Regions from separate parts of the Peribacillus sp. NPDC096447 genome, predicted to be linked through region 1. Evidence: riboswitches for the same ligand, from Rfam matches in the RefSeq annotation. Region 1 holds a riboswitch; each other region holds the start of a gene.
The links. A riboswitch is a leader RNA that binds a small molecule or an ion and turns the genes downstream of it on or off. The one in region 1 is predicted to bind S-adenosylmethionine.
Positions count from the first base shown of each region.

Region 2: it holds a riboswitch for S-adenosylmethionine, as region 1 does, so the genes downstream of both, ACIQZD_RS06095 (methionine ABC transporter ATP-binding protein) here and ACIQZD_RS14500 (5-methyltetrahydropteroyltriglutamate--homocysteine S-methyltransferase) in region 1, are expected to answer to the same signal.
Region 3: it holds a riboswitch for S-adenosylmethionine, as region 1 does, so the genes downstream of both, ACIQZD_RS20215 (sugar ABC transporter substrate-binding protein) here and ACIQZD_RS14500 (5-methyltetrahydropteroyltriglutamate--homocysteine S-methyltransferase) in region 1, are expected to answer to the same signal.
Region 4: it holds a riboswitch for S-adenosylmethionine, as region 1 does, so the genes downstream of both, metK (methionine adenosyltransferase) here and ACIQZD_RS14500 (5-methyltetrahydropteroyltriglutamate--homocysteine S-methyltransferase) in region 1, are expected to answer to the same signal.

Region 1 is NZ_JBIWEV010000004.1:29,710-31,912, reverse strand. It holds gene ACIQZD_RS14500 (5-methyltetrahydropteroyltriglutamate--homocysteine S-methyltransferase) at 1-1,044, opposite strand, end outside; SAM riboswitch class I at 1,128-1,229, opposite strand; gene ACIQZD_RS14495 (hypothetical protein) at 1,386-1,805, shown strand; gene ACIQZD_RS14490 (glycerol-3-phosphate responsive antiterminator) at 1,978-2,203, shown strand, end outside.
Region 2 is NZ_JBIWEV010000001.1:1,217,529-1,219,731, reverse strand. It holds gene ACIQZD_RS06100 (GNAT family N-acetyltransferase) at 258-725, shown strand; SAM riboswitch class I at 866-977, shown strand; gene ACIQZD_RS06095 (methionine ABC transporter ATP-binding protein) at 1,256-2,203, shown strand, end outside.
Region 3 is NZ_JBIWEV010000006.1:107,034-109,236, forward strand. It holds gene ACIQZD_RS20210 (GTPase domain-containing protein) at 1-1,170, shown strand, start outside; SAM riboswitch class I at 1,266-1,371, shown strand; gene ACIQZD_RS20215 (sugar ABC transporter substrate-binding protein) at 1,487-2,203, shown strand, end outside.
Region 4 is NZ_JBIWEV010000007.1:172,029-174,231, reverse strand. It holds gene pckA (phosphoenolpyruvate carboxykinase (ATP)) at 1-426, opposite strand, end outside; SAM riboswitch class I at 844-1,006, shown strand; gene metK (methionine adenosyltransferase) at 1,170-2,203, shown strand, end outside.

The sequences.
Region 1 (2,203 bases):
TTCGGTCAGTTTGTTGCCGTGATGGGTGGAGGCAAAGCCACATTGCGGGCTTAAGCATAATTGTTCGAGAGGAACGAAGTGCGAGGCTTCTTTAATGCGTGCCTTAACAGCTTCCTTGTCTTCGATTTCGCCATTTTTTGAAGTGACGACACCCAGTACAACCTGTGCACCGCCATTTGGAATGTATTCCAATGGTTTGAAATCCCCTGAGCGTTGATCATCATATTCCAAGAAGAATCCATCCACTTTTTCCTTTGCCAATAAAGTTGGGGCGATACGGGCATAGCTTCCTTCAAACGCCCAAGTCGACTGATAGTTTCCGCGACATAGGTGGGTAGTGACGACAAGGTCTTCTGGTTTGCCTTCCAATGCTCCATTAATGACACGAAGTGCAAGATCAATTAACTGTTCCCTCGTATATTTTCCATCTTTGAACTGGAAATCCGGAGCTGAAAGTCTGGCAATATATACATCATCCAATTGAAGATAACGCACACCTGCTTCATAAAAGGCTTTCAAAGCATGCTGATACGCCTTAATGATATCATTTGCATAATCTTCAATATCAGGGTAGATGTCTTCATTATGAATGCCTGCAGCAAATAACTGATTCGGACTGGGAATGGTTTGCTTGGCAATGGCACGTCCGTTCACGATTTTGTTCAATTCAATGAAATCACTAATGAAGGGATGTTCAGGATTGAATGAAACCTTCCCGGTATTGCGAACGTTATATCTCTCTGTTTCCACACCATCGAATGTGAGACCTTTTTCAGTCACATATCCCTCGATGCCATTTAAATGTTCGAGGAAGTCAAAGTGCCACCATGTTCGTCTGAACTCGCCGTCCGTAACAGCCTCTAATCCAACTTCAATTTGCTTATCGACAATCCGTTTGATTTCTTCGGTTTCAATTTCACGAAGCCGCTCTGCTGAAAGGGTACCCTCCCTGAATTGCTTTCTGGCAATATGTAAACGTTCCGGTCTTAATAAACTTCCGACGTGATCGGCCCTGAATGGTGCTTTCGTTAATGTGATTGACATGTTGCATTCCTTCTTTCCTTTTAAAAATAAAAAACCTCTTCTTAAAAAATAAGAAGAGGTGTTGGCAACAAAGCTATATACTCTTCTTATCTTCAAGTTTTTACACTTCTGGAATTAGCACAGTACATGATCAGTCTGTTGCTGAGGCATCAAAGGGCCAGTCCCTCCACCTCTCTGGATAAGAGTTGTCTATTAAATTAATTATGACTATACAGGTAGTTTTTACAAAGGTCAAGCGTTGGAGGTTGAATATTTAGAATATACCGTTTATTAATTCACGCTGAAATGTTAACGGCACCCGGGAATCAGGCATATGCTTTGAGTGGGGAGGGAATGCAAGGATGAGTCCATTCAAAAGTGGCATACCGATAACGGTAACTGAAGCTATGATAGAGAGAATCATAAAAATGAAATCATCTGGTCAGGATATTAAAGTCGAGATTACGCCAAAGCATATGGTGCTTTCCGGAACGATGGAAGTGAAAAAAATGATGTTTAAGAAAAACGTAGCTTTCCGGATTACATTAAAACCGGATCATGTGGAAAAAAGAACGATTTCATTTGAATTAGTGGAAATGGAACCAATTGACAGGAATTTCATCAACCAAAGGATATTTAACAGACCGCCATTTTTTGAATTTGAAAAAAGAACGATCAAAATGAATGTTAATGCTTGGAACATCGTGAGAAAAATTCCGGTGGGTACAATTAAATCGTATGAACTTGTCGAAGGTGCATTGAAAATGAAACTTTCTTTATGAGTTAAGGGATATTTTACATACAACCTTATCCGTAATCTATAAAGGGAGTGCCAGGTATTTTAGTGTTATGGTGAGATTGGGCATGAAAAAAATGTGATTGATAAATCAAGCTCTTTAAAATATACTAAATAACTTGAAGTTTTGAGTTTTTCTGGGAATGAGGAGGATAATGATGGATCAAAAGATTTTGCCTGCTTCAGCAAGCATGAAGGATTTTGAAAGATTTCTAGAAAGTTCCTATGAAATAGGTGTGTTTCTTGATTTGCATATATCACAATTGAAAAATGTAAGTATGATGGCAAAACAGCATAATAAGAAAATGATTTATCATGTCGATTTGATCCATGGCATAAGAAGTGATGAGTACGCGACAGAATTCATTTGCCAGGAATATAATC
Region 2 (2,203 bases), on a different contig from region 1:
CCTGCAAAGTCAGACTCGAAAATTAAAATAAATTTGTTTGTGCCTACCCAATCCCATTACTCGACCTCTCCCAACAATATTGCATTTGTTTTTAATTTAATATTATGGCCACTCCTATAGGGATTAAGGCAAAATCCTTTCAGAAAAAATGAAATAAGACGCTTGAAAAAGTAAATAATGAAATTTCATAAAGGGGTAAGTAAAATGAGTTTGTTTGCTTGATAACTATTTCACTAAAATGATAGGAGGGGATGAAGTTGATCTTTCGTACCATTGATACGGACAAAGACAAAGATATTATCGTTAAATTCAGGAAAGATTCCTTTGTTTTAAGTTTTGGATCTGAAGCTGGTTTTGGAGATGAAAATACATATCTGCAACGAATGGGAGAAAGGGTCCGCAAATTTCCGGATGGACAGGTGATCATTGAAAAGAACCAAGTACCGATTGGACAAATGGAACTTCAAATTCGGGAGTATGAAGGAACTGAGATTGGCTATGTAAATTTATTTTATCTTATTCCCGAATACCGCAGTAAAGGCCTTGGCAAGGAATTGGTTCGCTACGCAGAAAACTTTTTCAGGCAATTTAATGTCTCCGAATATCATTTAAGGGTTTCTCCGGATAATGGAAGGGCGATTCGTTTATATACGAATTCAGGCATGATCAAGATAAGGGAAGAAAATGAAATATACACCGTATGGAGAATGAGCAAATCATTATAAAATATAATTTTTAATTATATTAATATAATATAAAACCATCAATTCACTATCCTGTGAAAATATTTTAAGCGATGAAGAATATGGTTGACTTTAAAGAAATTAGAATATATAGTGAAGGACATAATTAAATAAAACGTTAATTCTTATCAAGAGATGTGGAGGGACTTGGCCCTATGATACCTCGGCAGCGGGTTTTTACTTTTGTAAAAATACTGTGCTAATTCCAACGGACGAAAGTTTGAAAGATAAGAAGGAGCTTTACTTAGATAATTAATTTAAGAGTTTACTCTTTTTTATGTCTAAAAGAGGCCTCTTCTGTCTGATGACGGAAGAGGCCTCTTTTGTTTATTCAAAATGTATATGGTTATTTGGAGAATTGGTGCAATTACTCATGAGTTTCGCAGATTTACTCGTGAGTTTCACACAATTACTCGTGAGTTTCGAATATAACCCTATCATTATGAAACTTTGCAAAGCTCTTCTCTCTGGATAATGAATTCGTACAAATAAACAGCATGGGGGGAGATTGGATGATTGAGTTTCAAAATGTTAAAAAGGTTTATCAAACAAAGAAACAGACTGTCGAGGCTTTGAAGGGCATTGATTTGACAGTGGAAAAGGGGGATATATTCGGTGTAGTCGGTTATAGCGGGGCCGGAAAGAGTACGTTGATCAGGCTGGTCAACTTGCTTGAACAACCTTCAGATGGTTCGGTGATTGTTGGGGGCAAGGATTTAACCAAATTAAGCCCTAAGGAATTACGGGCAGAAAAGAAAAAAATCGGGATGATTTTTCAGCATTTTAACTTGCTAAACTCAAAGACCGTTTTTGATAACATTGCCATGCCGCTGGTTTTATCGGGAACTCCGGCTAAGGAAATCAAAAACCGTGTAGGCGAGCTGTTGGAGTTCGTTGGCTTATCGAGCAAGGCAAAGAGTTATCCGGAACAATTATCCGGCGGTCAAAAGCAGCGGATCGGCATTGCGAGAGCTTTGGCTACGAATCCATCGATCTTATTGTGTGATGAAGCTACATCGGCATTGGATCCACAAACAACGAGTGCAGTTCTGCAGCTCTTAAAAAAAATTAATAAAGAATACAATATCACCATTCTGCTAATCACTCATGAGATGTCTGTAATTCGGGAAATTTGCAATAAGGTAGCGGTCATGGAGGGCGGATGTGTCGTTGAACAAGGTTCGGTTTTCGAAGTTTTCGCGAAGCCGCAAACGGATATTGCAAAAAACTTCGTGAGAACGGTCATACATGACGAGATTCCACAAAGTTTTTTAAAAAGCATAGGGGCGCACATTCCGATTATTTGGAAAATTAATTTTATTGGGACTACTTCGGGTACTCCTTTACTGTCTACCATCTCGAAGAAATATGATATTCATTTAAGTGTCTTATCGGCCAATATTTCTGAAATTCAGGAAACGCCTTTTGGGAATTTGATCATCGAAGTGACCGGAAGCAAA
Region 3 (2,203 bases), on a different contig from region 1:
ATGGATACGATATACAGTGATCAGGTCGCAGTCCGGATGGAAGACGAAACATGGGATAAAGTGAATGCATATTTCCCGAATGCGAAAGTATTCGCTTTCTCCAAACATTATGACAGCAGGCAGCAATTGAAGGATCTTTCAGCCTTCCTTCAATCGAATTATCAAGATGATAATTGGAAGGAAAGAAGATCTGAAAAAATTCTGGCATTCATTCGTAAAACTTTATCTTATCTGTTAGAAAAACGGGCAGCCAATGAGCGGAAATGCGAGCATTCCATCTCTTGGAATGAACAGATGGAAGTCAAGCTGAATGGGGCGGTCAATCAACTGGCTGATTTGGAAAAAGAAAAAAGTGAAAATATCATAAGGTCGTATCGTCTGCTTAAGGACGAAGTGAAAAATCAGCTTTATTCAAAAATTCCTGAATTACTGAGGGATTGCTCTAAATCGTTAACGGAAAGCAGTGATTTCAGTCAGGTCCATGTACAGTTAAACCAGGAAATGAATGAGCGAATTCAAAACTTCATATCTGACAAGATCATGCCTCAATATTACCGTTCTCTTCAAGACTGGATTGCCAGTTCCCAAATGGAGTTCACGCAAAGCCAGCAGTTTATGGATGAGATGAGTGCCGGATTCAATGAATTATACAAAGAAGAACGGATTACGCTGGCAGGCGACTTCAGGGTATTGGATGACTGGCGCCGTGATGCCGACCGGATGACAAGCAGTATCCGCATCGAAAACGTCAATATCCTTTTGCGCAGGACTCCATCTCAATTACTGCTTAAAGGGGCAGGGAAGCTGTTTGGGGCGATACCGCAAAATAAAGCCAATATGTACAATCGTTATAAGAAATACCTGGAAAGTGAAGATTACCTGGATGTTGCGGAAATGATCACGGAACGTTTCCTTACCCAATTTGGATTGTTTGAAAAATCTTTGGATCGTGACATCTCCCTTTTCTATCGCGGTTCATTTGCCTTACTTCAAAAAACGATAGAGCAAACGCAGACTGAAATAAAAGACTACCAGGCTGCATTGGAGCATATGAAAGAAAATCCGGAAGTTTACCGTGACCCGATCACTTTGTTCGAAGTGAAATTAAGGCAGTTGGAGCGGCTTGAAAAGATTGAGAAAAAGCGTCTAGCCCAGCTTCAAAGAAAATAAAAAATAACGGGGAACATTTCAAATATTCAAAAATCTATTGACTTTACGACTATATCCCTATAAAGTGATAATTACGAAAACGTAACACGATATATCTCTTATCAAGAGTGGCGGAGGGACTGGCCCTAAGATGCCCAGCAACCGTTCCATTAGGAATTGGTGCTAAATCCTGCAAAACAGAAATGTTTTGACAGATAAGAGAGGGACAAGTCTGCAAAACAGCCGATTAAACCTCTCTATATTAGAGAGGTTTTTATTTTGGGATTTACACCAACTTAACTGATAAGACTAATTAGAAAAAATGGAGGGAAACAAGATGAAAAGGTCTATTAAAGGGATATTCATTTCAGCCATCGCTTCGGCTTTGCTTTTAACGGGTTGCTCTACAGGTCAGAGTTCCACAGAGTCGAAGAAAGAAGAAAAAGTATCATTTGAAAATGTTCCGGAAAGATTTGCTGATGGAGATGGAGCCAGAATCAAAGTGATCCGTAAAATTGGCGGTGATGATCATACGGCCCAATACCTGGCGGGGGCGAAGGAAGAAGGAGAAGCACTGGGGTTTCAAGTGGATACGTACACAGCCAATGGTGATACGGCTAAATTCCATGATGCGATAGCGCAGGCTTTGGAGGAAGATTATGACGGCTATATCATTTCCCATGGTGATGATGCAGCAACTGTGAATGACGTTCAAAAGTTGGTTGATGCAGGTAAAAGCGTTGTCACATTCGATTCAATAAGCGATCTATCTAAAATAGAAGGCGTGACATTAACTTCACAAGATGATGAAGCTTTGGCAACGCTGGCTTTTGATAAACTGATAAAAGAACAGAAAGGTGAAGCGGCAATTGCATATCTTTGGGTGGACGGTTTTCCTCCAATGGTAAGAAGAAATGCAGTCTATCAGGAAAAATTAAAAGAAAATCCTGGGATTAAAGAAGTCGAAAGATTCGGAGTGGCATCTGCTGATACTTCGGTTCAGACACAAAATGCTGTAGCCGCAATGCTGAATAAATACCCTAAAGGTAAATTG
Region 4 (2,203 bases), on a different contig from region 1:
ATTTGGACGGATGAACAAAGTATGGGCAAAAAGGTTATGCCAAGCATATTCGTTAACAACACGGATTGGAAGACGAGATGATTCGTCTGCACCAGCGAAACCTTTAAAAACAAAAATCTCTTCTTTTGCTTTTAGGTAGTCAACTACTTTATTATATAGTTTATTGAACACATCTTCGGAAATTGGCTGGTTCACTGAACCCCAATCGATTTTATCTTTAACGGATGCTTCTTCCACGATAAATTTATCTTTAGGTGAACGACCAGTATATTTGCCAGTTTCAGCTTTTACTGCGCCGGTTGATGTTAAAACGCCTTCATTTCTGCTTAATACCTTTTCGACCAATTGAGGAACTGAAAGTTGAGTTTGCACATTGTTTCCTGTTAATAACTGGTGTAACTCATTAGAAACATCTACAGAATTCATATATGAGGTACCTTCCTTTGTTTAAGTTTTTAGATTACAATTAGTATAACACATTCATTTAAATAGTCTATACTATTTCTTCTGATTTGTGATTATTTTCAGCTGGTTGCGTTAATCATTTTATTCCGGCAGGAACCGAGTCAGGATTATCACATATACTTTAATGAAGTCAATTTTATTTTAATAGGAAGTAAGTAAGCAATATATTTCCAATGGTGAAGTCGTTTTTCTTATGCTTAATACTTATTATTAATGGCAATTTTCAACATTTCTATTCGTATTTTGCATTGTAAACCCTTCTAAGACGCTGTATCAACATGTTTTTCAAATGAACGCCATACTGGGCGGAAATGTTCTTTTTAAAAAAGCATTGACAAATTCCAACCAGATACGATAATATCTTAAATTGTACGGATTCTCTTATCCCGAGTTGGTGGAGGGACAGGCCCTTTGAAACCCAGCAACCTGCCATATTGAACTTGACTCCAAGATCGATCGCCGAAAATAAAGCGAAGGTCTTCAAGGAATAGTGGTGATGGTGCTAACCTGAGCAAGGTAAAAAACCCTTGAACGATAAGAGTGAAAGGATAGAAGACAGAATTTTAAACCTTTCCTCATTTGCCAGGGAAGGTTTTTGTGTTTTTCATAAGTAATTCTGTGTCTATAGTTGAAACTAATGAGGGAAACGAGTTCCGTAAAAATCAGGCTTATGCCTACAACATACTAACTTCCAAGGAGGAAATATGATGTCAAAGAAACGTCTATTTACTTCTGAATCTGTTACAGAGGGCCATCCGGACAAAATTTGTGACCAGATTTCAGATTCCATTTTAGATGCTATCCTTGCTAAGGATGCAAATGCACGTGTTGCGTGTGAAACTAGCGTAACAACAGGTCTTGTACTTGTTGCTGGTGAAATTACAACGTCCGCTTACGTGGATATTCCGCGTATCGTTCGTGATACGATTAAAGGAATTGGCTACACACGTGCGAAATACGGTTTCGATGCTGAAACTTGTGCAGTGTTGAGTTCCATTGATGAGCAGTCTGCCGATATCGCAGCTGGAGTCGATAAAGCATTGGAAGCTCGTGAAGGAAACATGTCAGAGGAAGAAATCGATGCAATCGGTGCAGGGGACCAAGGTCTTATGTTCGGATTTGCTTGTAATGAAACAGAAGAGCTTATGCCGCTTCCGATTTCATTGGCGCATAAACTTTCATTCCGCCTGGCTCAAGTTCGTAAAGATGAAACTCTTGCTTACCTACGCCCTGATGGTAAAACACAGGTAACTGTTGAATATGATGAGAATAACCGTCCTGTACGTGTAGATACGATCGTTATCTCTACACAGCATGATGCAGAAATTACGCTTGAACAAATTCAAGCCGATCTAAAAGAACATGTGATCAAAGCAGTCGTTCCAGCTGAATTGATCGATGCTCAAACTAAATACTTCATCAACCCTACTGGCCGTTTCGTAATTGGCGGACCTCAAGGGGATGCTGGTCTTACTGGACGTAAAATCATCGTTGATACTTACGGCGGATACGCTCGTCATGGCGGCGGTGCATTCTCTGGTAAGGATGCTACTAAAGTTGACCGTTCTGCTGCATACGCTGCTCGTTACGTTGCGAAAAACATCGTGGCAGCAGGCCTTGCCGACAAAGCGGAAGTTCAATTGGCATACGCAATTGGTGTGGCAGAGCCTGTATCGATTTCAATTGATACGTTCGGAACTGGTACAGTTAGCGAAGAAGTCCTTGTTGACCTAGTTCG